4 regions of the Streptomyces sp. NPDC058307 genome follow, and region 3 is predicted to be linked to each of the others. Evidence: riboswitches for the same ligand, from Rfam matches in the RefSeq annotation. Region 3 holds a riboswitch; each other region holds the start of a gene.
The links. A riboswitch is a leader RNA that binds a small molecule or an ion and turns the genes downstream of it on or off. The one in region 3 is predicted to bind cyclic di-AMP.
Positions count from the first base shown of each region.

Region 1 (7,602 bases), on a different contig from region 3:
CGACCACGAAGTAGGCCGCGGCCTCCACCGCCGCGGGCGCCCGGGTGCCCTCGTCCAGGCCGCCGTCGTCCACGCCCACGGTGAGCCCGCTGCTCGCGGCGAGCGCCCGTACCGCGCCGACGAGACCCCGGTCGGTGAGGATCGGCGGATGGATCCCGCGCACCACCTGCCGCAGCTCCGTCAACGCCTGTTCGGCCTGGTCCTGGGCGTCGTCCAGCAGTTTGCGGGCGGCGTCCGGGTCACGCTCGTAGGCCCGCTTGGCGAGTCCGATCCGCATCGACAGCGCCACCAGGTTGGCCTGGGCGCCGTCGTGCAGGTCCCGCTCGATGCGGCGCAGCTCGGCCTCGTGCGCGGCGATCGCGTCGGCCCGGGTCTCCCGCAGCTCCTCGACCCGGCGGGCCAGCCTGGCACTCGGGGACGGCATGAGCAGCACGGCCGACCAGCGGGCCTCGGTGTCCGCGAGCCGCACGATCAGCGGCAGGACGACGGGGGCTCGGCGCAGCGCTCCGGCCCACACGCCGTCGACCAGCAGGCCGAGGGGCCACAGCGGGAGGGCGAGGGCGAGGAGGGCGCCGTAGAGGTAGTAGGCGAGCATCCAGCGCAGGTCCCTGAGCGTGCCGGGGTCCCGCACCGAGATGCGCAGCCGTTCGCGCAGGGTGCCGGTCATCGGTGTGTACGCCTCGGGGATCTCCCGGCCCGTCCACAGGGCGGTCAGGTTCCGCTTGGCGCCGGCGATCCGCCGTATCAGCAGCACGGCCTCGGGCAGCAGCCAGCAGCCGACCACGGCGACCGTACCGATGGCGGCGATCAGGAGCACCGTGATGAAGAGGTACATGCCGAAGCACATCGCCGCGGCCACGACGAGATGCACGGTCGCCATCGCCGTCCGCTGCACCGACTTCCACATGCGGCTCACGCTAGACGAACGGGCCCCGGGCGCACGGTGTAGCCCGCTACACCATCGGGGGCCGGGCGAGGATCACTCCCCGCGGCGGTCCTGGCCATCGCCGACTCGACCACCTGCACGACGCCCGGAACAACCCTGGCGCGGAGCACTCCCCGGATGACGTATGCTGGTTACACAACGGCGCGGGGTGGAGCAGCTCGGTAGCTCGCTGGGCTCATAACCCAGAGGTCGCAGGTTCAAATCCTGTCCCCGCTACTCAAGGCTCAGGGCCGGAATCCAGTTCACTGGATTCCGGCCCTGAGTGTTTTTTCCGCTCGTGACGTGATGTGACGCGGGGTGAGCGCGTGACCGCCCTCCGCGTTACAGCTGACATACCGTCAATGTCCGTGTGTGGCTTGAGTGAAGGTCAACTCGCCCGTTTTTAGCCGTTCATGGGCCGTAAGTCCTGCCGGGTTTCGTTAATGATCAAGTGGAACAGCTTGGAATCGGGCCCCCGGGTCTATTAACGTTCGATAACGCAGCGCGGTCGTCCCAGCCGTCACAAGAGACGGCTCCGTGCTCACGCGCCGAATTCCGCAAGGGAACCGGGGAACCACCAACTTGGGGTGAATCGCTCGTACTCCGCCGTGGCAGCACGGTCGGTATACGCGCGTAGGAGACCTTCCTGCTCCGAACCCGTCAGCTAACCCGGTAGGCGAGAAGGAAGGAAAGGAGCGCGCCCACGTGGCGTCCAACCCGCCTGCCCCCGAGGCGCCGTACGTCCCGAGCGACACCCTCGTATACGGCGGCTACCGTGCCGACGACGAGGCCCCGCTCGGCGAGTGGAACCCCACCGCGGACTCCCTCGCCCCCGTACGAGGCCGGCATCGCGTCGCCAAGCAGCGTGGCGGAGGGTTCGCCCGTAGCTCCACCGTTCTGGGCGTCGGTGTCATAGCCGCCGTCAGCGCCGGCGGGATGGCCAGCGCCAACACCGGCAAGCCGCCGGTCTCCATCTCGCTGCCGGACCTGCCCAACGTGGGCTCGCTCATCTCGGACGACTCCGCCCCCGCCGCGGACGACACGAGCGCCTTCAGCAGTGTCGGCGCCACCACCGCCGACACCGTCAAGGGCACCTCGGGCGCCGGTGAGGCGCTGCGCTCGCGCATCCTGGCCCAGGCCGAGGTGCAGCAGGGCCAGCTCGACACCAAGGCCGCCCAGGCCATCGCGGACGCCGCCGAGAAGGAGGCCGACGCGGCCGCCGCCAAGGCGGAGAAGGAGGCCCAGGAGAAGGCCACCGCCGCGAAGAAGAAGGCGGAGGAGGCGGCCGCGAAGAAGGCCGAGGCCGCGCGCCTGGCCGAGCTCGCCAAGCAGTACACGCTGCCGACCTCGTCGTACACCATCACGGGCACCTTCGGTCAGGCCGGCTCCCTGTGGGCCTCCGGCTACCACACGGGCCTCGACTTCGCCGCCCCCACGGGCACGCTCATCAAGGCGATCCACGGCGGCACCGTCACCCAGGCCGGCTGGGCCGGTTCCTACGGCTACCGCACGATCCTCACCCTCGACGACGGCACCGAGCTGTGGTTCTGCCACCAGTCCTCGATCAACGTCAGCGTCGGCCAGAAGGTCGGCACCGGTGACGTCATCGGACGCGTGGGCGCCACGGGCAACGTGACCGGCGCGCACCTGCACCTGGAGGTCCACCCGGGCGGCTCGGCCAACGGGATCGACCCGATGACGTGGCTGCGCGGCAAGGGGCTCACTCCCTGAGGCGCCCCTCGGGGTTCCCGGAGGTTCCCGCCGGTGCGCCGGAGTAGCTGCTTCCGCTTGTTTACGAGGACTTTGCGGCCATAGCGGAAGACCGGCGCCCGGCGCGGGCGTTGACGTATGGCATGACTTCTCTTCGCAAGCTCGGCTCCTCCGACCTCGAGGTCTTCCCGCTCACCCTCGGTGGCAACGTCTTCGGCTGGACCGCTGACGAGGCCACCTCCTTCGACGTGCTCGACGCGTACACCGCGGCCGGCGGCAACTTCATCGACACGGCCGACGTCTACTCGGCGTGGGTCGAGGGAAACTCCGGCGGCGAGTCCGAGACCGTCATCGGCAAGTGGCTGGCGGCCCGCGGCAACCGCGACGACGTCGTCATCGCCACGAAGGTCAGCCAGCACCCCGACTTCCCGGGCCTGTCCGGGGCGAACATCAAGGCCGCCGCCGACGCCTCCCTGAAGCGCCTGGGCACCGACCACATCGACCTGTACTACACCCACGTCGACAAGACCGAGGTGCCGGTCGAGGAGATCATCGGCGCGCTGGACGACCTGGTGAGGGCGGGCAAGGTGCGGGCGATCGGCGCCTCCAACATCTCCGCCGCGCGCCTCGCGGAGTCCCTCGCCTTCTCCGACCGCGAGGGCCTCGCGCGCTATGTCGCCCTCCAGCCCCACTACAACCTGGTCTCGCGCGACACGTACGAGGGTGAACTCGAGGCCGTCGCCGCCCGGGAGGGCCTCGCCGCCGTCCCGTACTACGCCCTCGCCTCCGGGTTCCTCACCGGCAAGTACCGCCCCGGTACGACGGTCGACAGCGCGCGCGCCGCGGGCGCCGGCCAGCACCTGGACACCGAGCGCGGCCGGAAGGTGCTCGCGGCTCTCGACGACATCGCCGAGGCCCACACCGTCCCGGTCGCCACGGTCGCCCTCGCCTGGCTCGCCGCCCGGCCGACGGTCGCGGCGCCGATCGCGTCCGCCCGCACGGTGGAACAGCTGCCGGCGCTGCTGGGCGTGGCGGACCTGACCCTGACGGAGGAGGAGCTTGCGCGCCTGACGGAGGCGTCGGCCTGAGCCTCCGCCGCGCGAGCTACGTGCGGTACGGGTTGTAGGCGGGGTACTGCACCGCCGGGTGGACCGGGTGGACCGGGTGGACCGGGTGGACCGGGTGGACCGGGTGGACCGGGGGCGTCGGCTGGGCGGGGTGCGTCGGCTGGGGCTGGTGAGGGGCGTATCCGTACGCCCCGTACACCGGCCAGGGCGGCGCGGCCACCGGGACCGGCGGTGCCGTCACCCGGGCCGCGTGGTCCAGCGAGGGACGCGCGACGTCCCGCCGCCGCCACAGCTCGTGCAGCAACTCCCGCTCCCGTACGACGAAGTCCGCGCCCGCCCGCCCGAGCCGCCCCCGGCGCCGCAGGAAGGCAAGCGACGTCGCGTACGCCTCGTACTGCGAGACCGCCCGCGCCGCGGCCCGCCCGCCGAACTGCCGCCGCGCGTAGTCCCGCGCCAAGAGCCGCGCCCGCATCGAGCCCAGCACATAGGGCTCGGTCGGCGTCAGCCATCCGGCGACGGCGTACGCGGGCAGTTCCTCGCGCACGGTCCTCAGCTCCCGCTGCCGTGTCCAGATGACCAGCCAGGTCAGCAGCGCGAACGCCGGCACCATGAACATCGCGTACACCGCGAAGAAGCCGTACTGCCCGAACGTCGACGAGCCGTTCCACGTCGCGTGCATGGCCATCGCGAGCAGCAGCCCGGACAGCGGGACGAGCACCCGCCGTACGTGCTGGCGTTCCGCGGACAGCGCGGAGATGCCGAAGCCGATGCCGGTCAGGACGGTGAACAGGGGGTGCGCGAACGGCGACATGACGACGCGTACGAAGAAGGTCGCGGCGGTGACGGAGGCGATGCCACTGTCGCCGGTGAGCTGGTCGGTGCCGAAGGCGGTGCCCAGGTAGAGGATGTTCTCGGTGAAGGCGAAGCCGGTGGCGGTGACCCCCGCTATCACCACGCCGTCGACGATCCCGGTGAAGTCCCGTCTGCGGAACAGGAAGACGAGCAGCACGGCGGCGGCCTTGGCCGACTCCTCGACGATCGGTGCTATCACGGTCGCGCCGAGGGTGTCCGCGCCGGACGGGTCGGCGGTCGCCGTCGCTATCCACTTCGTCGCGAAGCTGTTGGCGATGATCGCTATCAGCGCGGCCGCGCAGGCGCCCCAGGCGAAGGCGAACAGCAGATTGCGCCAGGGCCCCGGTTCGACGCGGTCGAGCCAGCGGAACGCGGCTATGAGCAGCGGTACGGGCAGGACGGCGAGCCCCAGGCCGACCAGGAACCCCTCGGTGCCGGTCTGTTGACGGACCAGGGCGAGGATGACGAGCCCGGACAGCGTGAGGAGGGTGATGAGCGCGCCGTAGCGCACCCACTTCCGCTGCCACCAGTGCGCGTGCCGCAGCGCACCGCCACCGGTGGGCTCACCGGAGTACGTCGGATACGGGGGAAAGGTGGCCACGGCATCGACCTTAACGAGACAGAGGCGCCGCCCGCAGGTAGGGCGGGATGCTCAGGCGCCGGTGGGGGACTGGTCGGGTCGGTCGCCGTGCTGTACGCGGCGGAACAGCAGGTCGTTCACGACATGTCCCTTCTCCAGTCCCTGTCCCTCGAAACGGGTCAGCGGCCGGAAGTCGGGACGTGTCGCGAAACCGCCGTCGGCCTGGGTGTTCTCGAAGTCCGGGTGCGCGGTGAGTACGTCGAGCATCTGTTCGGCGTACGGCACCCAGTCGGTCGCGCAGTGCACCAGCGCGCCGGGCTTGAGGCGGGTCGCGGCCAGGTCCAGGAACTCGGGCTGGATCAGTCGCCGTTTGTGGTGCCGCTTCTTGGGCCAGGGGTCGGGGAAGTACACGCGCAGTCCGTCTAGCGCGTCCGTGGTGAGCATCTCGCGCAGCAGGATGATGGCGTCGCCGTTGGCGACCCGGATGTTGGACAGCTTCTGCTGCTCGGCGAGGTTGAGCAGATTGCCCTGGCCCGGGGTGTGCACGTCGACGGCGAGGATGTTGGTCCCCGGGTCGGCGGCGGCCATCTGCGCGGTGGCCTCACCCATGCCGAACCCGATCTCCAGTACGACGGGATGGTCGTTGCCGAACATCTCACCGAGGTCGATCGTGCGCTGCCCGTCGATGTCGAGCCCCCACGTGGGCCACAGGCGCTGCAACGCGTCCGCCTGCCCCGCCGTCACCCGGCTCCGCCGGGGCTGAAAACTCCGGATCCGCCGCTCGAAGTGCGACCCCGCGGGATCAGCACTGGGCCCATCGGGAAACCGCGGCTCCCCCTTGGCCCTGCTGTGCCGCAGAGACCCCCCGGGAACATGCCGAGCGGCCTCGCCGGAGGCGGGGGGTTGGGAGCGGGGGGCATCGGGAGCGTTGAGGGAATCAGACACAGTGGGTCGATTTTACGGCGGGGGCGGGGATGAACGCCGCTCAGGGGTGTTGCGGGGGCGGGCGTGGGGGTGGCGGTGTCCGGGGCGTGGTGTGCGGGGGCCGGGCGTGAGGGTGAACGGCGTCTGGGCGTACGTCCGGGGGGTCACATCCGGGGGGTCACATCCGGGGGTCACATCTGGACCAGGCGCCGTCCGAGGCGGTAGGCCAGGGGTGGTGGCGGTGCGGTGGTCGCGTCCGGGCACGTCCGGACCAGCCGCGTCCAGACCAACGGCGTCCAGACCAACCGCGCCTCCGGGCGCCGCGTGCGGATGCCGGGCTACTGCGCACCGCGTTCCGGTGGCCATGTCACGTCCGGGGCGTTGCCTCCGGGGTGTCCCGGAGGTGTGGTGGCATCGAGGTGTGGTGACACCCGTCACCCGTCACGCCGAGCGCAGTGCCTCCAGTGCCCGTCGGGCCACCTCGCGGCCGATCGGGAGGGACGCCGTCGCTGCCGGGGAGGGGGCGTTCAGTACGTGCACCGCGCGGGCTCCCTCGCGGATCAGGAAGTCGTCCACCAGCGTCCCGTCCCGCAGGACCGCCTGCGCCCGCACCCCGGCGGCCGAAGGCACCAGGTCATCCGGTGTGACAGCGGGCAGCAGCCGCCGTACCGCCGTGGTGAACGCCCTCCGTGACACCGACCGCCGCAGCTCCCCCGTGCCGTAGCGCCAGTGCCGCCGGGCTATCCGCCAGGACCCGGGCCACGCCAGCGTCGCGCCGAGCTCCCGAGGCCGTACGGTCCCCCAGTCGTACCCCTCCCGGGCCAGCGCCGGCACCGCGTTGGGACCGATGTGCACTCCTCCGTCGATCCCGCGCGTGAGATGCACCCCGAGGAACGGGAATGCCGGGTCCGGCACCGGATACACCAGCCCCCGCACCAGCTCGGGCCGCGCCAGCGAGTAGTACTCCCCCCGGAACGGCACGATCCGCATCCCCGGCTCGTCCCCGGTCAGCCGGGCGATCTCGTCACAGTGCAGCCCGGCGCAGTTCACCAGCACCCGCGCCCGTACGACGTCCCCCGCAACCGTCTGCACGGCGACCCCGAGCTCCGGGCGCCGGTCGATCCGTCGCACCTCGGCGCCGTACCGGATCTCCGCGCCCGACGCCTCGGCCAGCTGCCTCGCGACCCCGACGAAGTCGCACACCCCGGTCGTCCCGACGTGTATGGCGGCGAGTCCCACCACCTCGGGTTCGTACTCCGCGATCTGGGCGCCGCCCAGCTCCCGCACCGGTATGCCGTTCTCCCGGCCGCGCTGCACCAGTCCGTGCAACCGGGGCAGCTCGCTGCGCTCGGTCGCGACGATCAGCTTGCCGGTGACGGCGTGAGCGATGCCGTACTCCGCGCAGAACTTGACCATCTCGGCCCCGCCCCGCACCGCGTACCGCGCCTTGAGCGATCCCGGCCGGTAGTAGATCCCGCTGTGGATCACCCCGCTGTTGCGCCCGGTCTGATGCCGGGCGGGCCCCGCCTCCTTCTCCAGCACGA
Region 1 is NZ_JBHVYZ010000105.1:4,464-12,065, reverse strand. Features, by position in the region: gene ACFVYN_RS39465 (histidine kinase) at 1-907, opposite strand, end outside; tRNA gene ACFVYN_RS39460 (tRNA-Met) at 1,089-1,162, shown strand; cyclic di-AMP (ydaO/yuaA leader) riboswitch at 1,462-1,619, shown strand; gene ACFVYN_RS39455 (M23 family metallopeptidase) at 1,631-2,656, shown strand; gene ACFVYN_RS39450 (aldo/keto reductase) at 2,779-3,723, shown strand; gene ACFVYN_RS39445 (PrsW family intramembrane metalloprotease) at 3,740-5,155, opposite strand; gene trmB (tRNA (guanosine(46)-N7)-methyltransferase TrmB) at 5,207-6,079, opposite strand; gene lhgO (L-2-hydroxyglutarate oxidase) at 6,500-7,602, opposite strand, start outside.
Region 1: another riboswitch for cyclic di-AMP. It lies ahead of ACFVYN_RS39455 (M23 family metallopeptidase); the one in region 3 lies ahead of ACFVYN_RS31155 (transglycosylase family protein).

Region 2 (7,602 bases), on a different contig from region 3:
GGTCGGCGGCGTCGTAGCGGACGAGGTTGTCCCGGCCGGAGAGGAAGCCGTAGAGGGCGGGGCCCTCGATGAGCGCGCCGACGTGCGGGAGCACGGTCCGGGAGGCGCGCGGCATGGGCCGGCCGAGGACGCGCGCCGAGCCGGAGGTCGGTTCGATGAGGCCCATCAGCATGCGGATGGTGGTGGTCTTCCCCGAGCCGTTCGGGCCGAGGAAGCCGAAGACGCTGCCCGCCGGGACGGTCAGGTCGAGACCGTCCACGGCGAGCTGTCCGCCGCGGTAGCGCTTGGTGAGGGCGCGGGTGTGGATGACGCTGTCAGCCAGACCCTCTGAAGCACCCTCCGAAGCGCCCTCGTCCGGCCCCTCCCGGTCCGGCTCCGTGGCGGACGGCTGGTCCATCGGCTCCCTCGATTCGTCGTGCTCCGCGGGGAGCTACTTCCCCGCGTCGGCCGCCTTCACCAGCGCATCCTTGGTGACCGCGCCGACGTAGACCTTGCCGTCGTCGGTGATCAGGGCGTTGATCAGGCGGGTCTTGAAGACGGTGCCCTTACCGAACTTGCCGGAGACCTTGGCGCCGAGCGAGTCCAGGAAGCCGCCGACGTCACCGCCGACCTTGGAGCCGGACGGGACGCCCTGGCCGCCGGTGTCGAAGGTGGCTATGGAGTCCCAGCCGTCCCCGATGACGTTCAGCCCCTCGGGGCCACCCTTGCCGAGGCCGTCGGCGGAACCCTTGCCGAGCTCGCCGGGCCGGCCCTTGGGGAGGCCCTCGGAGTGCTCGGGCGCCTTCTTGGCGTCGCCCTCCTCGACCTTCGCCCCCTTCGGCGGGGTGAAGTCGAAGGTCGAGGCGGCCGGCTTGGCGAAGCTGACCTGGGTGAAGCCCGCGTCCACGACGGCCGCGCCACCGCTCGCCGGCGTCAGCGTGAACTTCAGCGGCAGCCCGGTCTTCGAGTCCACGGCCACGGTGATCTGACCGACCGTGGAGCCCTCGTCCTTGGGCTTGATGACCAGGCGGTAGGCGTCCCGGCCCGCGACCTGCGCGGTGCCCTCCACCGTCACCGACGTGGTCTTGTCGGCGGCCTTGAGGGCGCCCTGGGCGAGGTCCTTGGGGGTGGCGGGGAGCTCTTCCTTCTGCTTCCCGTCGCTCTTGGAGGCCGTGGTGTGGAAGACCGAGTTGGACTTGCTGTCGTAGCCCCACACGTCCTTGCCGTTGTGGATGAGGCTGTACTCCGCCGCGTTCTCCAGCAGCGAGACCTTCTGCCTGTCCTGGCCGTCGGCCGCTACGCGCAGTGTGTGCGTGCCGGAGGCCAGCTCGGTCAGCTTGGTGGTGGGGTCGGCGGACGAGCCGTCGCCCGAGCCGGAGGGCCCTGCGGACGAGCCGAGCGAGCTCTCCAGGCCGCCGAGGTTCGGCAGACCGAGATCGGTGGTGATCTTCACGGTGCCGGACAACTGCTGCACGTCCGACGCGGCGATCTTCTCGATGAGTTCCTGTGCGCTGATCTTCGGCAGGTTGGGGTCGCCCGAGTCGGCGAGCGCCGGGACCAGCCCGATGGTCGCCGCCGCGACTCCCATCACCGTGGCCGGCACGACGTACCGCGCGGCCTTGCGCCGGCGCGCGGAACGCAGTTCTTCGGCGTCCGCCGCGGTCGCGCTGTCGTCGGATTCGTACGGTGCCATGTGTGCCTTACCTCCGTCGTCGGCGGCGGCTGTCAACTCCCCCTGCGTCCACCCGTAGCCGCCATTCTCACCCGAATCGGTGAGGAGTGGTGTTTTCCGTGATGTCCATCTGACCAAATCGGCCATGAGAATGCGTCAGACCACGGAGCCAACTCCGTGTACACCTGGGGTATGACACGACACGCCGACGCCCCCTACGACCCGTAGGGGGCGTCGCTCTGGCGAAAGACCGGCCTGCGCTAGCCCGCGCGATGCACCACCGCGTCGCACAGCTCCATCAGCGCCGCCTTCGCGTCGCACTCCCGCAGCGGGGCCAGGGCCGCGCGCGCGTCCTGCGCGTAGCGCGTGGTGTCCCGGCGTGCCTGCTCCAGCGCGGGGTGCGCGCGCAGGGCCGCCAGCGCCTCCGCGTGCCGGGCGTCGTCCGTGAGGTCGGAGTCGAGCAGCTCGCACAGGGCGATGTCCTCGGCAAGGCCGAGCCGGGCGGCCCGCTCCCGCAGCCGCAGCACGGGCATCGTGGGGATGCCCTCGCGCAGGTCGGTGCCCGGCGTCTTGCCGGACTCCCGGGAGTCGGAGGCGATGTCCAGCACGTCGTCGGCGAGCTGGAAGGCGACACCGAGGCGCTCGCCGTACTGGGTCAGGACGTCCACGACGGTCTCGTCGGCGCCCGACATCATGGCCCCGAAGCGGCACGAGACCGCGACGAGGGAGCCCGTCTTGCCGCCGAGCACGTCGAGGTAGTGCTCGACCGGATCGCGGCCGTCCTGCGGCCCGGCCGTCTCCAGGATCTGCCCGGTGACCAGGCGCTCGAACGCCTCCGACTGCACCCGGACGGCCGCGGGCCCGAGGTCGGCCAGGATGTGCGAGGCGCGGGCGAACAGGAAGTCGCCCGTCAGCACGGCCACCGAGTTGCCCCAGCGGGTGTTGGCGCTGTCGACACCCCGCCTGACCTCGGCCTCGTCCATGACGTCGTCGTGGTACAGCGTCGCGAGGTGGGTCAGCTCCACCACCACGGCCGACGGCACCAGGCCCGGCGCATAGGGGTCACCGAACTGGGCGGCGAGCATCACGAGCAACGGCCGAAACCGCTTTCCACCCGCCCGCACCAGGTGCTGCGCGGCCTCCGTGATGAAGGGGACCTCGCTCTTGGTGGCCTCGAGCAGTCCCTCCTCGACAGCCGCCAATCCGGCCTGGACATCGGCTTCCAGAGCCTGGTCCCGCACGCTCAGCCCGAACGGCCCGACGACGGTCACGAGGGGTCTCCTGTCTGCTGGTGTCTACTGGCGGTCACACGGAATGTCGATAGGTCGCTGCCCTCACTCAAGTCAGCGTATCCGGTCACCTTTGGATCACCGATAGCGCCCGCCCCGTCCATGCCAGGCGGTATCGGATCACGACCGGTATGTTTTTGATCATCTGATAAGAACAAATATCTATCGACTTGTACGGAATGGACCGCTATTGCGGGATGGGCACCGGAGCAGCGGACCCCACGGGCCGCCGGTTGAGCATGAGTTGAGACTCTTGCCCCTTTTGCACCTCTTGCGATCCACTGTGACTTGACCCACTCGTGCGGACGGACCGGCATGAATCCGGAATCTGGCGATCCGCCTTTGCCCGTGCGTGAGTTGAGGCTTGGCGAACGCAAAGGATCAAGCGCCTCAAATGCCTCGTACCAAGGTCAATAGGCATCGCATGTGAATTCGCCACTTGTTTCGGACATGTGCTCTCGCATACGTTCCCGGCCTGTCGGGCGGACGCCGAATCCTGCCACCGCCCGTACACCCACCGAGAACCACGGCAGGAGCGGGGGAACCAGGTAGACCGCCGAACCGGATGTCTTCGGACATACCGGCACGGCTTGGGGTGAAGTCACGCCATTCATAGGCGAGGCCGGGCATCTCCCGCCCGAACCCGACAGCTCACCTCGCAGGCGACGGAGAGGAACTTCACCATGTCCGCTGCCGCTCAGCACCGACGTACCCGCACCAGCCGTCTCGTCCGCAAGCTCGCCGTCGTGGGCACCGGAGCCGCCGTACTCGCGCTCCCCCTCATCGGCGCCACCACCGCGTCCGCGGCCACCCCGGCCGTGCAGACCGCGACCACGCTCGGCTACTCCGACACCCTCGACGGCTGGATCCGGGCCTCCCTCGCCGTCATGGCGGAGCACGGGATTCCCGGCTCCTACGACGGCATCTACCGCAACGTCATCCGCGAGTCCTCCGGCAACCCCTACGCCATCAACCTCTGGGACTCCAACGCGGCCGCCGGCACGCCCTCCAAGGGCCTGCTCCAGGTGATCGACCCGACCTTCAACGCGTACCACGTGGCCAACACCTCGTGGGACCCGTACGACCCGGTCGCGAACATCACCGCGGCCTGCAACTACGCGGCCCAGCGGTACGGGTCCATCGACAACGTGTTCGGCGCGTACTAGGAACTAGGCCTCACGGAACAGTCCTTCGAGGACGACGGCGACGCCGTCGTCCTCGTTCGACAGGGTCACCTGGTCGGCCACGGCCCTGAGTTCGGGGTGGGCGTTGGCCATCGCCACGCCACGGGCCGCCCAGTCGAACATGGGGATGTCGTTGGGCATGTCCCCGAAGGCGATCGTCGTCTCCGGCCCCAGGCCCAGGTGTCCGGCGGCCAGCGCGAGGCCCGTCGCCTTGGTGATGCCGCATGGCTGGAGTTCGACGGTCCCGGGCCCCGACATGGTGACCGTCGCCAGCGAACTCACCACCGAACGCGCCGTGACCGCCAACTCGTCGTCGGACAGGTAGGGGTGGCGCAGCAGCACCTTGCTGATCGGCTCGCACCACAGGTCGTCGCGCCGGCCGACCCGTACGGCGGGCAGGGTCGGGTGGGGCATCAGATAGCCCGGTTCGATGAGCGTGAGCCCGTCGACACCGTCCTGGTCCACAGCCGCGTACACCTGACCGACCTCGGCCTCGATCTTGCCCAGCGCGGTCTCGGCCAGCTCCCGGTCCAGGGTCACCGACCAGAGCAGACGGTCCGCGCCGGCGTCGTACACCTGCGCGCCCTGTCCGCACACCGCGAGCCCCGTGCTGCCGAGGTCGTCGAGCAGGGGCCGCACTCTGGGCGCCGGCCGTCCCGTCACGACGAGATGCCGGGCCCCACCCGCGGCCACCCGGGCGAGCGCGGCCAACGACCGGTCGGAGAAGGTGTCGTCGGCGCGCAGCAGCGTGCCGTCCAGGTCGGTGGCGATCAGGGCATATGCGGGGGAGGCGGCCATGATCAGAGAATACGGATGGTTGGCCCCCGCGACTCGACGCGAACCGGACGGCTGCTGCTTTCACATCCGTTGACGTGCGTTCCGCTTCCGGGGTGCCGCAGAGCGGGGCCGCTGCCGCTCCGGGGTGCCGCAGAGCGGGCCGCTGGCGCTCCGTCCCATTCGCCTATGCCGAGTCCCGGACCACCAGTTCCGTCGGGAGGATCACTCCGGCCGTGTCCTCGCCGGCGATCTGGGCCAGCAGCATGCGGACCATCTCGGCGCTGATGCGGTCGAAGGGCTGGCGCATGGTGGTCAGGGCGGGGGCGATGGCGGTGGCCGCCGGGGAGTCGTCGAAGCCGCCGACAGCGATGTCCTCCGGCACCGCACGCCCGGCCTGCTGAAGGACGCCCACGACGCCGAGGGCCATGAGGTCCGAGGCGACGAACACCGCGTCCAGGTCCGGGGCCTGGGCCAGCAGGCTGCGGGCGGCCCGTTCGCCGCCGCTGCGCCGGAAGTCGCCCTCGACGACGAGCGCCGGGTCGTAGGGCAGCCCGGCCTCGGCGAGCATGTCCCGGTAGCCGGCGAGGCGGTCGGGGCCGCCCGGCATGTCCAGCGGCCCGGTGACCATGCCGATGCGTCGGCGGCCGCCCGCGAGGAGATGGCGGACCATGTCCTGCGCGCCCTCCCGGTCGGCGGCGGCCACGTAACTCACCTTGGTCCCCCGCCCTATCGGCTTGCCGCAGACCACCAACGGGATCCCGGCGTGGTGCAGTTCGGCCGCGACCGGGTCACCGCTGTGGTTGGAGAGCAGCAGCACCCCGTCGACGTGGCCCGAGGTGATGTACCGGGTCAGCCGGCGCCGGTCGTCGTCGCTCTCGGCCAGCATCAGCAGCAGCGGGATGTCGTGCTGGGCGAGCCGTTCGGTGCAACCGCGCAGCAGGATGTTGAAGTTGGGGTCCTCGAAGAACTTCTCCTGCGGCTCGGTCAGCAGGAACGCCACCGAGTCCGACCGGCCCGTACTGAGGCTGCGGGCGTGCCGGTTGACCACGTAGCCGGTCTTCCTGATGGCGGCCTCGACCGACCGCCGGGCGGCGGCCGAGACGTAGTGGCCGCCGTTCAGGAAGCGGGAGACGGTGCCCCGCGAGACGCCCGCCTCCCGGGCCACGTCGTGGATGGTCGGGGGCCTTCGGCGTCCGTTCGCGCTGGTGGTCATGTTCCTCGTTCGTGAAAGTGGGCCTGGGCCTCAGGCCTTGACCGCGCCGCTCATCAGGTCCAGCGACCAGAACCGCTGGATCACCAGGAAGAGCCCGATCAGCGGCAGGATCGCGAGCAGGCATCCGGTGATGACCAGGGTGTAGAGCGCGGGCTGCGAGGCGCCCTGGGCGAGCAGCGTGTACAGGCCGAGGGTGATCGGGAACTTCTCGTCGTCGGCCAACATGACGAAGGGCAGCAGGAAGTTGTTCCAGATGCCGACGAACTGGAAGAGGAACACCGTGATCAGCCCGGGCATCATCATCGGTACGGCGATCCGCGAGAAGATCCGCCACTCGCTGGCGCCGTCCATGCGGGCGGCCTCCATGAGTTCGGCGGGCACGGACGCGGCCGCGTAGATGCGGACCAGGTAGACGCCGTACGGCGACAGGATCGACGGCAGCAGCATCGACCAGTACGAGTCGGCCATGCCGAGCTTCGACAGCAGCAGGTACTGCGGTACGGCCAGCACGATCGACGGCACCAGGACGCCGGCCAGGATCATCTTGAAGATGGCCTCACGGCCGCGGAAGCTGTAGCGGCCGAGCGCGTAGCCGCCGGCGGCGGAGACCGCGGCGGAGAGCAGGGCGCCGAGACCGGCGTAGAAGGCCGAGTTGGCCATCCAGCGCCAGAAGATGCCGTCGCGGTAGGCGGTCAGGTCGCTCAGGTTCTGGAAGAGGCCGGTGCCGGGGGCGAGGGTGAAGGTGGAGAAGAGCTCGGACCGGTCCTTGGTCGCCGCGACGACCACCCAGGCGATGGGGATCAGGCAGTACAGCGCGCCGAGGATCAGGACGATCGTGGGCACCCAGGCGGTGCGGCGGGCGGCCTTGGGGCCGGCGGTGAGGGTGAGGGGGGTCATGCCCGGTCCTCCCGGGTGTAGCGGTCGGAGATGCGCAGCAGGGTGAAGGAGAGGACGAACGTGGCCAGGGCCAGGACGACCGCGGTGGCGGAGGCGCCGTAGATGTCGGACTGGAGGAAGGCCTTGTCGTAGATGGCCATCAGGGGGCTCCACGAGCTGGGCAGGCCGTTGGTGAGCGGCTTGAGGGCCATGGGCTCGGTGAAGACCTGGAGGGTGGCGATCACCGAGAAGAAGAAGGTGAGCACCAGGGAGGGCATCACGATCGGGATCTTGATCTTCAGGGCGATGCTCAGATTGGTCGCGCCGTCGATCCTGGCCGCCTCGTAGATGTCAGCCGGGATCGCCCTGAGGGCGGTGTAGATGACGATCATGTTGAAGCCGGTGCCGCCCCAGACCGCGATGTTGGCGAAGGAGAGGTACAGGTTGCCGCCGTCGAACAGGTCGGGCTGCGGGAGGCCGAACTTGTCCAGCAGGTAGTAGAAGGGGCTGACGTCCGGCAGGTACAGGAAGCCCCACATGAGGGCGGCGATGATGCCCGGCACCGCGTACGGCAGGAAGATCATCAGCCGGGCGAAGGGCGCGCTGCGTGCC
Region 2 is NZ_JBHVYZ010000024.1:96,786-104,387, reverse strand. Features, by position in the region: gene ACFVYN_RS19305 (ABC transporter ATP-binding protein) at 1-397, opposite strand, end outside; gene ACFVYN_RS19300 (outer membrane lipoprotein carrier protein LolA) at 431-1,672, opposite strand; gene ACFVYN_RS19295 (polyprenyl synthetase family protein) at 1,912-2,922, opposite strand; cyclic di-AMP (ydaO/yuaA leader) riboswitch at 3,446-3,618, shown strand; gene ACFVYN_RS19290 (transglycosylase SLT domain-containing protein) at 3,624-4,106, shown strand; gene ACFVYN_RS19285 (HAD family hydrolase) at 4,110-4,922, opposite strand; gene ACFVYN_RS19280 (LacI family DNA-binding transcriptional regulator) at 5,086-6,114, opposite strand; gene ACFVYN_RS19275 (carbohydrate ABC transporter permease) at 6,145-7,011, opposite strand; gene ACFVYN_RS19270 (carbohydrate ABC transporter permease) at 7,008-7,602, opposite strand, start outside.
Region 2: another riboswitch for cyclic di-AMP. It lies ahead of ACFVYN_RS19290 (transglycosylase SLT domain-containing protein); the one in region 3 lies ahead of ACFVYN_RS31155 (transglycosylase family protein).

Region 3 (7,602 bases):
TGGATCGGTGCGCGGGCCGGCGGTACGGCGGTCGACGAAGCGGCAGAGCGGTCGGGAGACGTGGACGCCGACCAGGTGGCCGAACGCCCGGTGCCCGTGCGCGTGGAGGAGTAGCATTACATGGTCAAGCAGGTTCGGCAGGTCACGCGGACACGGTCGGTCCGGGCCGAGGAGACGGGGCGGCTCGCGGCTGTGGGGCGTGCCACGGTGGTCGGGCTGCGTTCACTCAGCGGACGCAGTCTCGCCATGATCGGTACGGCGGTCGCCCTGGCCCTCGTGATGATCGTGACCGGGTTCTTCCTCCACCGGCACGGCAGCAGTCGCCCGCCGATCCCCGCCACCCGCGCCCGCCACTACACCGAGTCCGACGCGTGCCTCCTCACCGACCGGCACGGCATCAACGCCAAGGCCGCCGCGGCCGTCTGGCAGGGCATGCAGGACGCCTCCCACACGACGCACGCGCGCGTGAGCTACTCCTCGGTGACCGGAGAACAGAGCACCGCGAACGCCCGCCCCTTCCTCAACGCCCTGCTCCAGGGATCCTGCGAGGTCGTCCTCGCGGTGGGCGGCCCCGAGGTGAAGGCGGCGCAGGAGGCGACCCGGCGGTACGCGAAACAGGGTTTCGTGCTCGTGGGCAGTGAGAACGGGAGCGGCAGCGGTAGCAAAGGCAAGGCCGATACGAACGTGGCCTGGGTGCCCGACGACGACGGACTGCGCGCCGGTGTCGCCGCCGCGGTGCGGCAGGCCGTGGAGGCACAGGGCTGAGCCCACCGGCCGCCCCGTTCGTAGGCCCGCCCCGTTCGTAGACCGCTCCGCCCGTAGACCCGCCCCTCGTAGCCGTAAGCCGGGGTGCACATCGCAGCATCGGCCGCCGCCCCCGCGACCCCCCGCCCCGCGCCCCGCGCCCCGCGACCCCGCCCGGGCGCGGCGGTGCCCGAAGTCCCGGTGAATCGTTGGTCGAATGGGTTGGCCAGAGCCGGTCCCCTGCCTACCATCGATCACCGCAAGACCTTGTGCACCGTCGCACAATCTCCTCGGGAGGCACCCTTGCACCGCCGTCGTCGCACCGCGCTCCTCCTCTCCGCCGCGCTCGCCGCCGCGGCCCCCCTCCTCACCGCCTGCGGAAGCGACGCGCATCCCGGCGCGGCGGCCGTTGTCGGCGGCCAGCGGATCACCGTCGCGCAGTTGGAGAACCGGGTGACCGAGGTGCGCGACGCCCAGCGGGCGGCCGTCACGGACGAGGCCCAGTACGAACAGGCCATCGCCAAGACCGGCACCCTCACCCGCGACGTCCTGCACGGCATGGTCCTCGACCAGGTGCTGCACCGGGCGGCCGAGGACGCGGGCGTGACCGTGACCCGCAAGCAGGTCCAGGAACTCCGCTCCGGCCTGGAGGAGCAGGCCGGCGGCACCAAGGGCCTGGAGACGGCCTGGCTCCAGCGGTACGGCATCGCGCCCGAACGCCTCGACGACAACCTCCGCCTCCAGCTGGAGGCCCAGAAGCTCGCCGGCGCCCTCGGCACCGATACCAGCGACCCCGCCTTCTGGAACGCCCTCAGCAAGGCGTCCAAGGAACTCGACGTCGACCTCAACCCGCGCTACGGCACCTGGGACGTCAAGAAGAGCACCCGCGTCGACGCGAAGACGCCGTGGGTGCGGGAGGTCACGGCGGCGGGGAGCGAACAGAGCGCGTAGCGGGACAGAGACGGCCTCCACAGCAGACGGGTGATCATACGATCACCCCGCCACCCCCTGCCTGTGGACAACCTGATCGCCCCGTCGGCGCCGTGCGTTAGCTTCGAACTGTGAACGCAACCGGCTTCGAGCCCGCCCCCGACCAGGACACCGACCCGGCGTCCGCCCCCGGCCGCATCGTCCTGCTCACCACCAGCCACCGCGTCGCCCCCGGCCTGCTGTCCTGGCCCGCCTGGCAGGTGCTGCACGGAGCCGACCGGGTCCTGTGCGCGGACGGCACCCACCCCCAACTGCCGTATCTGCGGGAGGCGGGAATAGCGGTCGACGAGACCTCCCCGACCGCCGAGGAACTGGTCGCAGCGTGCGCGGGCGGGCACGCGGTGGTCGTCGTGGCCACGGGCGAGGGCGAGCCGGCCCTCACGGACGGTCTGGCCCGCCTCGCCGGATCGGGACGCCTGCAGATGCCCGAGCTGGAGCTGCTCCCCGCCTCCTACGACCTGCCCGGCGCCCGGCTCCTCGACCTCGTCCAGGTCATGGACCGCATCCGCGCCGAGTGCCCGTGGTCCTCCCGGCAGACCCACGAGGGCCTCGCGAAGTACGGCATCGAGGAGGCGTACGAACTCGTCGAGGCCATCGAGGAGGGCGACCGCGACGAACTGCGCGAGGAACTCGGGGACGTGCTCCTCCAGGTCGTCTTCCACTCCCGGATCGCCGAGGAGGACCCGGACGCCCCCTTCTCCGTCGACGACGTCGCCGCCGGCATCGTCGCCAAGCTCATCCACCGCCACCCGCACGTCTTCGGCGACGAGACGGCCAGCACCCCCGAGGAGGTCAAGGCCCACTGGCTGCGCACCAAGGCGATAGAGAAGCAGCGCACCTCGGTGACCGAGGGCATCCCCCTCGGCCAGCCGGCCCTGGCCCTCGCCGCCAAGCTCGCCTCCCGCGTCCGCACGGCAGGCCTGGACGTCCCCCTCCCCACCACCGAGGGCCTCGGCTACGAACTCCTCGCCCTGGCCACCCACGCCGAGGCGGAGGGCATCGACCCGGAGGCAGCGCTGAGAGCGGCGGCACGGGCCTACCGGGACGCGATCCGCGAGGCCGAGGCCGCCCGGGCCGCCGAATAGCTTCGCGGCCGATCTTGGCGGGGAGTGTTGTGGCCGACGCCGCCGGGGAGCCTGGTGGCCGATCTTGACGGGGAGTGTTGCGGCCGGCCCACCGGGGATCCTCGCGCCCCACTCCACCCACCGGGAACCTGGCGCCCCCCGCCGGGAACCTGGCGCCCACGCCGGGGGACCTGGCGGCGCACCCCGCCGGGGACCTGGCGGCGCACCCCGCCGGGGACCTGGCGGCCCACCCCGCCGGGGAACCTCGCGCCCCACCCCGCCGGGGAACCTCGCGCCCCACCCCGCCGGATAACGTCAAGGAGTGACCGACCAGCCCGCCACCACCCCTGCGAGTCCCGCCCCCGCGACTCCCGCCCCTGCGAGTCCCACCGACGAGACTCCCACCCCCGAGACTCCCCCCTCCTCGGCCCCCACCCCCGAGCTCTTCTCCTGGGAGTTCGCCACCGACCCCTACCCCGCCTACGCCTGGCTCCGCGAGCACGCCCCGGTCCACAGGACCCGGCTGCCCAGCGGTGTGGAGGCCTGGTTGGTCACCCGGTACACCGAAGCCAAACAGGCCCTCGCCGACCAGCGGCTCAGCAAGAACCCGGCGCATCACGACGAGCCCGCGCACGCCAAGGGCAAGACCGGCATCCCGGGGGAGCGCAAGGCGGAGCTGATGACGCATCTGCTGAACATCGATCCACCGGACCACACCAGGCTCCGACGGCTCGTCAGCAAGGCGTTCACGCCCAGGAGGGTCGCCGAGTTCGCGCCCCGGGTACAGGAGTTGACCGACCGTCTCATCGACGGGTTCGCGGCCACGGGTTCCGCCGACCTCATCCACGAGTTCGCCTTCCCGCTCCCCATCTACGCGATCTGCGACCTGCTCGGTGTCCCCGGTGAGGACCAGGACGACTTCCGGGACTGGGCGGGCATGATGATCCGTCACGGCGGCGGTCCGCGAGGCGGGGTGGCGCGGTCCGTGAAGAAGATGCGCGGCTATCTCGCCGAGCTCATCCACCGGAAGCGGGAAGCGCTGCCCGATGAGCCCCCTCCCGGCGAGGACCTCATCTCCGCGCTCATCCGGGCCTCCGACCACGGGGAGCACCTCACCGAGAACGAGGCCGCGGCCATGGCCTTCATTCTTTTGTTCGCAGGTTTCGAGACCACCGTCAATTTGATCGGAAACGGTGCCTACGCCCTCCTCACCCACCCCGAGCAGCGCCACCGGCTGCAGGAATCCCTGGCCAGGCAGGAGAGGGGCCTCCTGGAGACCGGTGTGGAGGAACTGCTGCGGTACGACGGCCCGGTGGAACTGGCCACCTGGCGGTTCGCCACCGAACCGCTGCGGATCGGGGGGCAGGACATCGCCACGGGTGACCCGGTGCTCGTCGTACTCGCCGCCGCGGACCGGGATCCACAGCGGTTCGCCGACCCCGATGTGCTCGATCTGTCCCGCCGTGACAATCAGCACCTCGGTTACGGCCACGGCATCCACTACTGCCTCGGTGCCCCGCTGGCCCGCCTGGAGGGCCAGACCGCGCTCGCCACCCTCCTCACCCGCCTCCCGGATCTCCAACTGGCGGTCGATTCGGCTGATTTGCGGTGGCGTGGGGGACTCATCATGCGTGGACTGCGCACTTTGCCGGTGGAGTTCACGCCCGTCTGGTAATCGACCGAGAGACCCCTCTTGTCCCGGATCGGAGGCGGGTAAACGTGACGAGTCCTCAAGTTTGTGATCCTCACGTGATCTACGCGGCATTAACTTGTGACAAGTGATCGAATCCCTATACGTTCACGGACCAGCGCGGTGCCCCGCACCACTCGCCGCGCCGGTACTTGCTGTCTCGGGAAAGGTCCCCTCATGCTCTCCGGGAACGGTCGTCACCGTCGCCCCCGTCAGGCTCCCGCTCTCCTCGTGGCGGCCGGTGTGACGGGCTCCGCCATCGCGATCCCACTGCTCGGAGCGACCGGGGCGAGCGCCGCCACCGGCACCACCTGGGACCGGGTCGCGGAGTGCGAGAGCGGCAGCTCCTGGAGCGCCAACGACGGCAACGGCTACTACGGCGGCCTGCAGATGTCCCAGGAGAACTGGGAGAAGTACGGCGGCCTCGCATACGCCGAGACGGCGGACCTCGCCAGTCGCAACCAGCAGATAGCCGTGGCCGAGAAGCTCCTCGCGGACCAGGGCATCGCCGCCTGGCCGACCTGCGGTCTGCTCGGCGGTCTCAGCAAGGACTCGAGCTCGGCCGACGTCGACACGGGGGTGGGGAGCGGGACGCCCTCGCCCTCGGCGTCCGACTCGTCGAACACATCCGGTTCATCGGGCTCGTCCGGTTCCTCCGGTTCCGCCGACTCTTCGGGCTCCGAGGAGTCCTCCGGTCTGCTCGACGGGCTGGACGGTTCGTCCGTGACGCCCTCGCCGTCGGCCACTCCCTCCGGTGACGACAGTTCCGCCAAGCCGGACAAAAAGAACCCTTCGACTTCCGACGGTTCCGCCGCAGCGGACACCCAGCCTTCCGACAGCTCGCCCGTGGTGAGCACGGAAGAGGACGAAGCGGACAAGTCGTGGCAGCGGGGCAGCTCTTCGGCCCTCGTGGACGTCGGCGCCCTCGGTTCCGGCAAGCACCGCGGCTCCAGCGCCGAGGAGATTGCGACGAAGAGCACAGCCTCCTCCCCGGCCGGCCGGCATGCCGTCGGCACCTACACCGTCCAGGAGGGCGACTCCCTCGTCTCCATCGCCGACTCCCTTGGCCTCGACGGCGGATGGCGTGCCCTCTACGCCGAGAACAAGGACCGCATCGGGGCCGACCCGAACGGCATCGTCGCCGGTCAGACCCTCGACACAGGGGCTGAATAGGGCTGAAAAGGCCTGAAAAACAGCGGGAGTTCACGTCACACTTCGCACTGAATGTCCACTTTGGTGAAAGTGTGGGATGAGTCTCAGAAGCCCTGATCGTCTTTGAAATTCGACCGAGCCCGTGTCTACGGTCGTGACCGCTCGGCAACCCGAGCCCCGTCGGTCGCAACGCCGAATCCTGCCAGTGGCCGAACGGGAACAGTCGTCGCGTCAAGCGCCGTAGGCAGGAGCGGGGGACCCAAGGTAAGTGCCGGACCCAGCAGTTCAGCTGGACCGGCTTGGGGTTAAGTCGCGCACCGGGAGGTGCGCGGCCGGGCAACTCAACCGGCCCGAACCCGACAGCTCACCTCGCAGGCGTCGGTGAGGGGATCCACCATGCTGTTTTCCGGCAAGGGCAAGCACCGCCGTCCGTCCAAGGCCACCCGTGCCGCCGCTCTGGCGGGTGTCACCGGTGTCGCCATCGCCGCCCCGCTGATGGCGGCCGGCAACGCCTCCGCCGCTACCGCCTCCGAGTGGGACACCGTCGCCCAGTGCGAGTCCGGCGGTAACTGGTCCATCAACACCGGCAACGGCTACTACGGCGGCCTGCAGTTCTCCGCCTCCACCTGGGCCGCGTACGGCGGCACGCAGTACGCCGCGCAGGCCAACCAGGCCAGCAAGTCCCAGCAGATCGCCGTCGCCGAGAAGGTCCTCGCCTCCCAGGGCAAGGGTGCCTGGCCGGTCTGCGGCAAGGGCCTGTCCAGCGCCGGCTACAGCGGCAGCAGCTCGTCCTCCTCGTCGAACTCCAGCTCCTCTAACTCCAGCTCCTCGAACACGAGCAGCCGTTCGACCGAGAAGCAGAGCGCCTCGCGTTCGGCCGAGCGTCCGGCCGCCAAGAAGACCGTCACCACCCCGACCGGCAAGAAGGTCAAGAAGGGCGACGGCGAGTACAAGGTCGTCAAGGGCGACACGCTCAGCTCGATCGCCGAGAAGCACAAGGTCAAGGGCGGCTGGCAGAAGCTGTTCAAGCTGAACAAGGACATCATCACCGACGCCGACTTCATCTACCCGGGTCAGCAGCTGCACCTGAAGTAGGCCCCGGCTGAACCACAGTGCCCTCACAGCCGTGTCCTTCATGATGAAGGCCTCGTGAGGGTCACCCCCCGTCCCCACGGGCTCCCCGCTCCGGTGCGTGTTCCCCCGTACGCACCGGGGCGGGGTTTTTTCATGCTCGCCGAGGCCCGTCTTTGTTCAGTTCAGAAACAATTTACTCTCGGTTCTGTCCAGGGGGCGGTCCACACGGTGGCCGATCCCCCGGAGCCGGTTAGGCTCGGTCTCGCAGAACCCACCGCGGTCCCGGCGGACCGTGTCACATCCCAAGAAGGAGATGCTCGTGCCGTCCATCGACGTCGTCGTAGCCCGGGAAATCCTGGACTCCCGAGGCAACCCCACGGTCGAGGTCGAGGTCGGCCTCGACGACGGCAGCACCGGTCGTGCCGCCGTCCCGTCCGGCGCCTCCACGGGCGCCTTCGAGGCCATCGAGCTGCGCGACGGTGACCCGAACCGCTACCAGGGCAAGGGTGTCGAGAAGGCCGTGCTGGCCGTCATCGAGCAGATCGGCCCGGAGCTGGTCGGCTACGACGCCACCGAGCAGCGTCTGATCGACCAGGCGATGTTCGACCTGGACGCCACCGACAACAAGGGCTCGCTCGGCGCCAACGCCATCCTCGGCGTCTCCCTCGCCGTCGCCCACGCCGCCTCCGAGGCCAGCGACCTCCCCCTCTTCCGCTACCTGGGCGGCCCGAACGCGCACCTGCTGCCGGTGCCGATGATGAACATCCTGAACGGCGGCTCGCACGCCGACTCCAACGTGGACATCCAGGAGTTCATGATCGCCCCGATCGGCGCGGAGTCCTTCTCCGAGGCGCTGCGCTGGGGCACCGAGGTCTACCACACCCTCAA
Region 3 is NZ_JBHVYZ010000055.1:36,850-44,451, forward strand. Features, by position in the region: gene ACFVYN_RS31125 (hypothetical protein) at 1-114, shown strand, start outside; gene ACFVYN_RS31130 (hypothetical protein) at 121-765, shown strand; gene ACFVYN_RS31135 (SurA N-terminal domain-containing protein) at 1,048-1,695, shown strand; gene ACFVYN_RS31140 (nucleoside triphosphate pyrophosphohydrolase) at 1,806-2,819, shown strand; gene ACFVYN_RS31145 (cytochrome P450) at 3,121-4,473, shown strand; gene ACFVYN_RS31150 (transglycosylase family protein) at 4,666-5,661, shown strand; cyclic di-AMP (ydaO/yuaA leader) riboswitch at 5,867-6,033, shown strand; gene ACFVYN_RS31155 (transglycosylase family protein) at 6,037-6,735, shown strand; gene eno (phosphopyruvate hydratase) at 7,028-7,602, shown strand, end outside.

Region 4 (7,602 bases), on a different contig from region 3:
CCCGTCATACCGCCCGCGGGACGCCCCTGCGGACGGACCTGTGAGGCCTGGTAGCGCAGGAGCTGGGCGTCGTCGGTGATGAAGACCAGGTCCTCCTCGCCGGTGCGCAGTTCCACCGCGCCGACGATCCGGTCGCCCTCCTTGAGCGTGATGACCTCCAACTCGTCCTTGTTGGACGGGTAGTCGGGGACCACGCGCTTGACGACGCCCTGTTCGGTGCCGAGCGCCAGACCGGGCGAGGACTCGTCCAGTGTGGTGAGGCAGATCAGCGTCTCGCCGTCCTCCAGGGAGAGGAACTCCGACAGCGGGGCGCCGCCCGCGAGGTTCGCGGCCGACTCCGGGAGCTGCGGCAGGTCGATGACGTTCAGGCGGAGAAGACGGCCGGACGAGGTCACCGCGCCGATCTCGCCCCGCGCGGTGGCCGGCACCGCCGAGACGATCACGTCGTGCTTGGCGCGCTTGCCGCCGGCCTCCTCCGCGAGCGGCTCGCCGTTCGCCGTACGGGCCAGCAGACCCGTCGAGGACAGCAGCACCCGGCACGGGTCGTCCGCCACCTGCAGCGGTACGGCGGCCACGGGGGCCGTGGCTCCGGCCTCCAGCAGCACTGTGCGCCGCTCGGTGCCGTACTTCTTGGCGACCGCGGCCAGCTCGGCGGAGACCAGCTTGCGCAGCTCGGCGTCCGACTCCAGGATCCGGGTCAGCTCCGCGATCTCGGTGTTGAGCCGGTCCTTCTCCGACTCCAGCTCGATGCGGTCGAACCGGGTCAGACGCCGCAGGGGCGTGTCCAGGATGTACTGCGTCTGGATCTCGCTCAGCGAGAAGCGCTCGATCAGGCTTTCCTTCGCCTGCGCGGAGTTGTCGCTGGAGCGGATGATGCGGATGACCTCGTCGATGTCGATCAGGGCGGTGAGCAGCCCCTCGACCAGGTGCAGTCGGTCGCGCCGCTTGGTGCGCCGGAACTCGCTGCGGCGGCGCACCACTTCGAAGCGGTGGTCGAGATAGACCTCGAGGAGCTCCTTGAGGCCCAGGGTGAGGGGCTGACCGTCCACCAGCGCGACGTTATTGACGCCGAAGGACTCCTCCATCGGCGTCAGCTTGTAGAGCTGCTCAAGGACCGCCTCCGGCACGAAGCCGTTCTTGATCTCGATGACCAGACGCAGGCCGTGCGCGCGGTCGGTGAGGTCCTTGACGTCGGCGATGCCCTGCAGCTTCTTCGAGCCGACCAGGTCCTTGATCTTGGCGATCACCTTCTCCGGGCCGACCGTGAAGGGCAGCTCGGTGACGACCAGGCCCTTGCGGCGGGCCGTCACCGTCTCCACCGACACCGTCGCGCGGATCTTGAAGGTGCCGCGGCCCGTCTCGTAGGCGTCCCGGATGCCGGAGAGACCGACGATCCGGCCGCCGGTGGGCAGGTCGGGGCCCGGGACGTGCTTCATCAGGGCGTCCAGATCCGCGTTCGGGTAGCGGATCAGGTGGCGGGCGGCCGCGATGACCTCGGAAAGGTTGTGCGGCGCCATGTTGGTGGCCATGCCGACCGCGATGCCCGAGGCGCCGTTCACCAGGAGGTTGGGGAAGGCGGCGGGCAGCGCGCCCGGCTCCTGCTCCTGGCCGTCGTAGTTGGGCGAGAAGTCGACGGTGTCCTCGTCGATGGACTCCGTCATCAGGCTCGCGGCCTCGGCCGCGCGGCACTCGGTGTACCGCATGGCGGCCGGCGGGTCGTCGTTGCCCAGCGAGCCGAAGTTTCCGTGGCCGTCGATCAGCGGCACGCTCATCGAGAAGGGCTGTGCCATGCGCACGAGGGCGTCGTAGATCGACGCGTCGCCGTGCGGGTGCAACTTGCCCATGACCTCGCCGACCACGCGGGCGCACTTCACATAACCGCGGTCGGGGCGCAGGCCCATCTCGTTCATCTGGTAGACGATGCGCCGGTGCACCGGCTTGAGGCCGTCGCGGGCGTCGGGGAGCGCGCGGGAGTAGATGACCGAGTACGCGTACTCGAGGTACGAGCCCTTCATCTCGTCCACGACGTCGATGTCGAGGATCCGCTCCTCGTACGAGTCGTCGGGCGGCGGGGTCTTCGTGCTGCGGCGGGCCATCGCTGCCGGCTCCTCTTTTCTGGTCGCTCGCCTACGGGTCGCTCACGTCGGCCCTTTGGCTCACTCTTGCTGAAGCGTGAACGGGTCTGCGCGGACCATTGTGGACCGCGGCACTGACAGTCCGGGCCGGGGCCCGGCAGGGCCGCCCGGCCCGGCAACGGCACAGCGCCTCCGTCACGGTTGCCCGCAGGCTACGCGATCCGCTGTGGGCGTACGCGCTCCGGGAACTTCGCCGGGGGTCCGCACGCTTGCATACAGTGGCAGGACCGGCAGGAAAACCGCGGTTTCCACGACCGCGAACGCGATCGAAGGGACGTACATGCCCATGGGTCACACGGCCACAGACCAGGCAGGCACCGGGGGCCTGACAGCGACCGAGCACCGCCTGGCCAACGGCCTGCGCGTGGTGCTCTCCGAGGACCACTTGACCCCGGTCGCGGCGGTGTGCCTCTGGTACGACGTCGGTTCGCGCCACGAGGTCAAGGGACGTACCGGCCTGGCTCACCTTTTCGAGCACTTGATGTTCCAGGGTTCCGGACAGGTCAAGGGCAACGGGCACTTCGAGCTTGTCCAGGGCGCGGGCGGCTCGCTCAACGGCACCACCAGCTTCGAGCGCACCAACTACTTCGAGACCATGCCGACGCACCAGCTGGAGCTCGCCCTCTGGCTGGAGGCCGACCGCATGGGCTCGCTGCTGGCCGCCCTCGACGACGAGTCGATGGAGAACCAGCGCGACGTCGTCAAGAACGAGCGCAGGCAGCGCTACGACAACGTCCCCTATGGCACCGCGTTCGAGAAGCTGACCGCGCTCGCGTACCCGGAGGGCCACCCCTACCACCACACCCCGATCGGGTCGATGGCAGACCTGGACGCGGCCACGCTTGAGGACGCGCGCGCGTTCTTCCGCACGTACTACGCGCCCAACAACGCCGTCCTGTCGGTCGTCGGCGACATCGACCCGGAGCAGACGCTCGCCTGGGTCGAGAAGTACTTCGGCTCGATCCCCTCGCACGACGGCAAGCCCGCGCCCCGCGACGGCTCCCTGCCCGAGGTCATCGGCGAGCAGCTGCGCGAGGTCGTCGAGGAGGAGGTCCCCGCGCGCGCGTTGATGGCCGCCTACCGGCTCCCGCACGACGGCACCCGTGAGGCGGACGCGGCCGACCTGGCCCTCACCGTCCTCGGCGGCGGAGAGTCCTCCCGCCTCTACAACCGGCTGGTACGGCGCGACCGTACGGCCGTCGCGGCCGGCTTCGGCCTGCTGCGCCTGGCCGGTGCGCCCTCCCTGGGCTGGCTCGACGTGAAGACCTCTGGTGATGTCGAGGTGCCGGTCATCGAGGCCGCCATCGACGAGGAGCTCGCCCGGTTCGCCGCCGAGGGCCCCACGGCCGAGGAAATGGAGCGCGCCCAGGCCCAGTTGGAGCGCGAGTGGCTGGACCGGCTCGGCACCGTCGCGGGCCGTGCCGACGAACTGTGCCGTTTCGCCGTCCTGTTCGGCGACCCCCAGCTCGCCCTGACCGCCGTACAGCGGGTCCTGGAGGTGAGCGCCGAGGAGGTGCAGGAGGTCGCCAAGGCCAAGCTGCGCCCCGACAACCGCGCGGTGCTCGTCTACGAGCCCACCGCCCCGGCCGAGATCGCCCAGAGCGCCGAGGACGCCGACGCCCCGGACTCCGCGGCCACCGTGGAAGCGACCGACGAGAACGAGGAGGCGGCCAAGTGACCGAGCTCGCCGCGATGGAATTCCACCCGCAGCCGCAGGCGGGCGAGCCCAAGGTCTGGGCCTTCCCCGCCCCCGAGCGCGGGAAGCTCGACAACGGCCTCACCCTCCTGCGCTGCCACCGCCCCGGCCAGCAGGTCGTCGCCGTCGAGGTGCTCCTGGACGCGCCCCTGGACGCCGAGCCGGCCGGCCTGGACGGTGTCGCCACGATCATGGCGCGCGCGTTCTCCGAAGGCACCGACAAGCACTCCGCCGAGGAGTTCGCCGCCGAGCTGGAGCGCTGCGGCGCCACCCTCGACGCGCACGCCGACCACCCGGGCGTCCGCCTCAGCCTCGAAGTGCCGGCCTCCCGCCTCGCGAAGGCGCTCGGTCTGCTGGCCGACGCGCTCAGGGCGCCCGCGTTCGCGGACAGCGAGGTCGAGCGGCTCGTCCGCAACCGCCTGGACGAGATCCCGCACGAGCTGGCCAACCCGTCCCGGCGCGCCGCCAAGGAACTCTCCAGGGAGCTGTTCCCGGCGGACTCGCGCATGTCGCGCCCGCGCCAGGGCACCGAGGAGACCGTCGAGAACATCGACTCCGCGGCCGTACGCGGCTTCTACGAGAAGCACGTGCGGCCCGCCACCGCGACCGCCGTGGTCGTCGGCGACCTCACCGGCATCGACCTGGACGCGCTGCTCGCCGACACCCTCGGCTCCTGGACGGGGTCCACGGGCCGGCCGCGCCCCGTGCCGCCGGTGACCGCCGACGACACCGGCCGCGTCGTCATCGTGGACCGCCCCGGCGCCGTCCAGACGCAACTGCTGATCGGCCGTATCGGCGCCGACCGGCACGCACGCGTGTGGCCCGCGCAGGTGCTCGGCACCTACTGCCTCGGCGGCACCCTCACCTCCCGCCTGGACCGCGTCCTGCGCGAGGAGAAGGGCTACACCTACGGCGTACGGTCGTTCGGGCAGGTCCTCAGGTCCGCCCCGGACGGCTCGGGCGCCGCGATGCTCGCCATCAGCGGCTCGGTCGACACCCCGAACACCGGTCCCGCCCTGGACGACCTGTGGAAGGTGCTGCGCACGCTGGCCGAGGGCGGTCTCACCGACGCCGAGCGCGATGTCGCCGTACAGAACCTCGTCGGAGTGGCACCGCTCAAGTACGAGACGGCCGCGGCCGTCGCGAGCACGCTGGCCGACCAGGTCGAGCAGCACCTGCCCGACGACTACCAGGCGACCCTGTACCAGCAGCTCGCCGCGACCGGCACCGTCGAGGCCACCGCGGCCGTCGTGAACGCCTTCCCGGTGGACCGGCTGGTGACGATCCTGGTCGGCGACGCGGCCGCCATCAAGGAGCCCGTCGAGGCGCTCGGCATCGGCGAAGTCAAGGTCGTGACGGCCGAGTAGAGGAGCTGGACGTCAGGAGCCCTGGTGACGCAACAGCCACCAGGGCTCCTGGATGTCCGAATTGGGCAGGAGGTTGCCTGTCTGCCCTGTGGGATGCGCTACAAACCCCGTGATCGGTTTGGGGATTGAAAGTGGCCCCGCTTAGCGTCCTCTGGGCTGTCCGTCAGGCACTGCGCCGCGCCCGCGGCACCGGACAGTCATCGCCGAGTCCCCGCATGGCGTAAGTCAGGGGAGCCGGGGACCCATCACAAGTCCCTGGGGTGAATCGGACGCCCGCGCACCGCGAGGGGGTCCGTAGGAGACCTTCCTGCTCCGAACCCGTCAGCTAACCCGGTAGGCGAGAAGGAAGGAAAGGACCAGCCACCACATGGCGTTCACCTGCGCCACCGGGAAGCACCGTCGTCCCGGCCGTATGAAGCGCACCACCGCCCGCGCGGCGGGTGTCGCGGCCCTCGCCACCACCGGCGTCATCGGCACCATCGCAGCCCCGGCGTTCGCCGCCGACAACTCCGTGGAGCAGACCGGCCTCATGCCCGTCGTCAGCGTCGGGGAGTCCCTCGCCGACCAGCTCGACGCCCAGGCCGAGGCGCAGGCGCAGGCCGCCGCGCAGAAGAAGGCGGCGGCGGAGGCCAAGCGCAAGGCCGAGGCGCGCGCCAAGGAGATACGCGAGGCCAAGGAGCGCGCCGCCCGCGAGGCCGAGCGCAAGCGCCTCAACCGCTTCGTCGCCCCGATCTCCGGCTCCTACGTGTCCACCGGCTACAAGACCGGCGGCTCCCTGTGGTCCTCCGGCAGCCACACCGGCATCGACTTCCACGCCGCCAGCGGCACCTCGGTCCACGCGGTCGGCCGCGGCACCGTCGTGGAGACCGGCTGGGGCGGGTCGTACGGCAACCAGATCGTGATCAGGATGGCCGACGGCACGTACACCCAGTACGGCCACCTGTCGTCCATCGGCGTCTCGGTCGGCCAGTCGGTCACTCCCGGCCAGCAGATCGGCCTCTCCGGCGCGACCGGCAACGTCACCGGCCCGCACCTGCACTTCGAGGCGCGCACCACTCCCGAGTACGGCTCGGACATCGACCCCGTCGCCTACCTGCGCTCCCACGGGGTCAACGTCTGACGCCCACCGCGCGACCGCCACGAGGCCCCGGCTCCCGAGCCGGGGTTTTCGTCGTTTCCGGGGCCCCGTTGTCCAAAAAATATCCCCGGATTCCCGTCCGCCGTCGGAAATTCCCGCTCATTGCAATAGAGTCACTGAACACACGTCAATCGGCGACGTTTCACGGGGATTAAGACGGAGGTCGGACATGCGTATTCCGGCGCACTCGGTATGCACGGCGATCCGCGACGACATCGTCGCCGGAGTCCACGAGCGCGGGAGCCGGCTCACCGAGGAACTGCTCGCCCGCCGCTACGGCGTCTCCCGGGTCCCGGTCCGCGAAGCCCTGCGCACACTGGAGGCCGAGGGCTTCGTGGTGACGCGGCGCCACGCGGGCGCGTGTGTGGCAGAACCGACCGAGCAGGAGGGCGCCGACCTCCTGGAGATGCGCATGCTCCTCGAACCGCTCGGTGCCTCCCGGGCCGCCCAGCGGCGCACCGAGGCCCATCTGAAGGTGCTGCGCGGCCTGGTCAGGCTGGGGCAGGAGCGGGCCAGGCGCGGCAACAGCGACGATCTGCGCTCCCTGGGGGGCTGGTTCCACGAGACGCTCGCGCAGGCCTCCGGCAGCCCCGCGCTGACCTCGATGCTGACCCAGCTGCGCCACAAGATCGCCTGGATGTACGTCGTGGACGCGCCCGCCAACCCCGTGGAGTCGTGGGCGGAGCACGGCGCGATCGTGGACGCGGTGGCGCGCGGGGACAGCGAGCGCGCGCGGGCGATCACGACGCTGCACACCGAGCGCTCGGGCGCGGCGCACCGGCTGCGGTTCACCTCCGGGCCGGACCGCACGGACCGTGTGAGGACCTCGCAACATCCTGTAAACGTGACAGGTCTGCGGCATTAACACGGGCGCCGTATACAAAGAGGGAGTAATTCGCGGGGCGCTATTTCCGCTGCCCGCAAAAGGGAAATGCGAAGGGCCCGCCCGGTAATTCGGACGAGCCCCTCGGTGCTTTTCAGGGCACCTTCCCTCAGACGGTCTCGGGAAGCTCCTCGAGCCCCTCGGCGACCAGCTTGGCGAGCCGGTCGAGGGCCGCGTCCGCACCCTCGGCGTCGGAGGCGAGGACGATCTCCTCGCCGCCCTGGGCGCCCAGGCCGAGAACGGCCAGCATGGAGGCCGCGTTGACGGGGTTGCCGTCGGCCTTGGCGATCGTCACCGGGATGCCTGCGGCCGTGGCGGCCCGGACGAAGATGGAAGCGGGGCGGGCGTGAAGGCCCTCGGCCCAGCCGACGTTGACGCGGCGC
Region 4 is NZ_JBHVYZ010000025.1:26,967-34,568, reverse strand. Features, by position in the region: gene ACFVYN_RS19500 (DNA topoisomerase (ATP-hydrolyzing) subunit A) at 1-2,096, opposite strand, end outside; gene ACFVYN_RS19495 (M16 family metallopeptidase) at 2,422-3,813, shown strand; gene ACFVYN_RS19490 (M16 family metallopeptidase) at 3,810-5,198, shown strand; cyclic di-AMP (ydaO/yuaA leader) riboswitch at 5,390-5,553, shown strand; gene ACFVYN_RS19485 (M23 family metallopeptidase) at 5,566-6,318, shown strand; gene ACFVYN_RS19480 (GntR family transcriptional regulator) at 6,506-7,201, shown strand; gene ACFVYN_RS19475 (HPr family phosphocarrier protein) at 7,329-7,602, opposite strand, start outside.
Region 4: another riboswitch for cyclic di-AMP. It lies ahead of ACFVYN_RS19485 (M23 family metallopeptidase); the one in region 3 lies ahead of ACFVYN_RS31155 (transglycosylase family protein).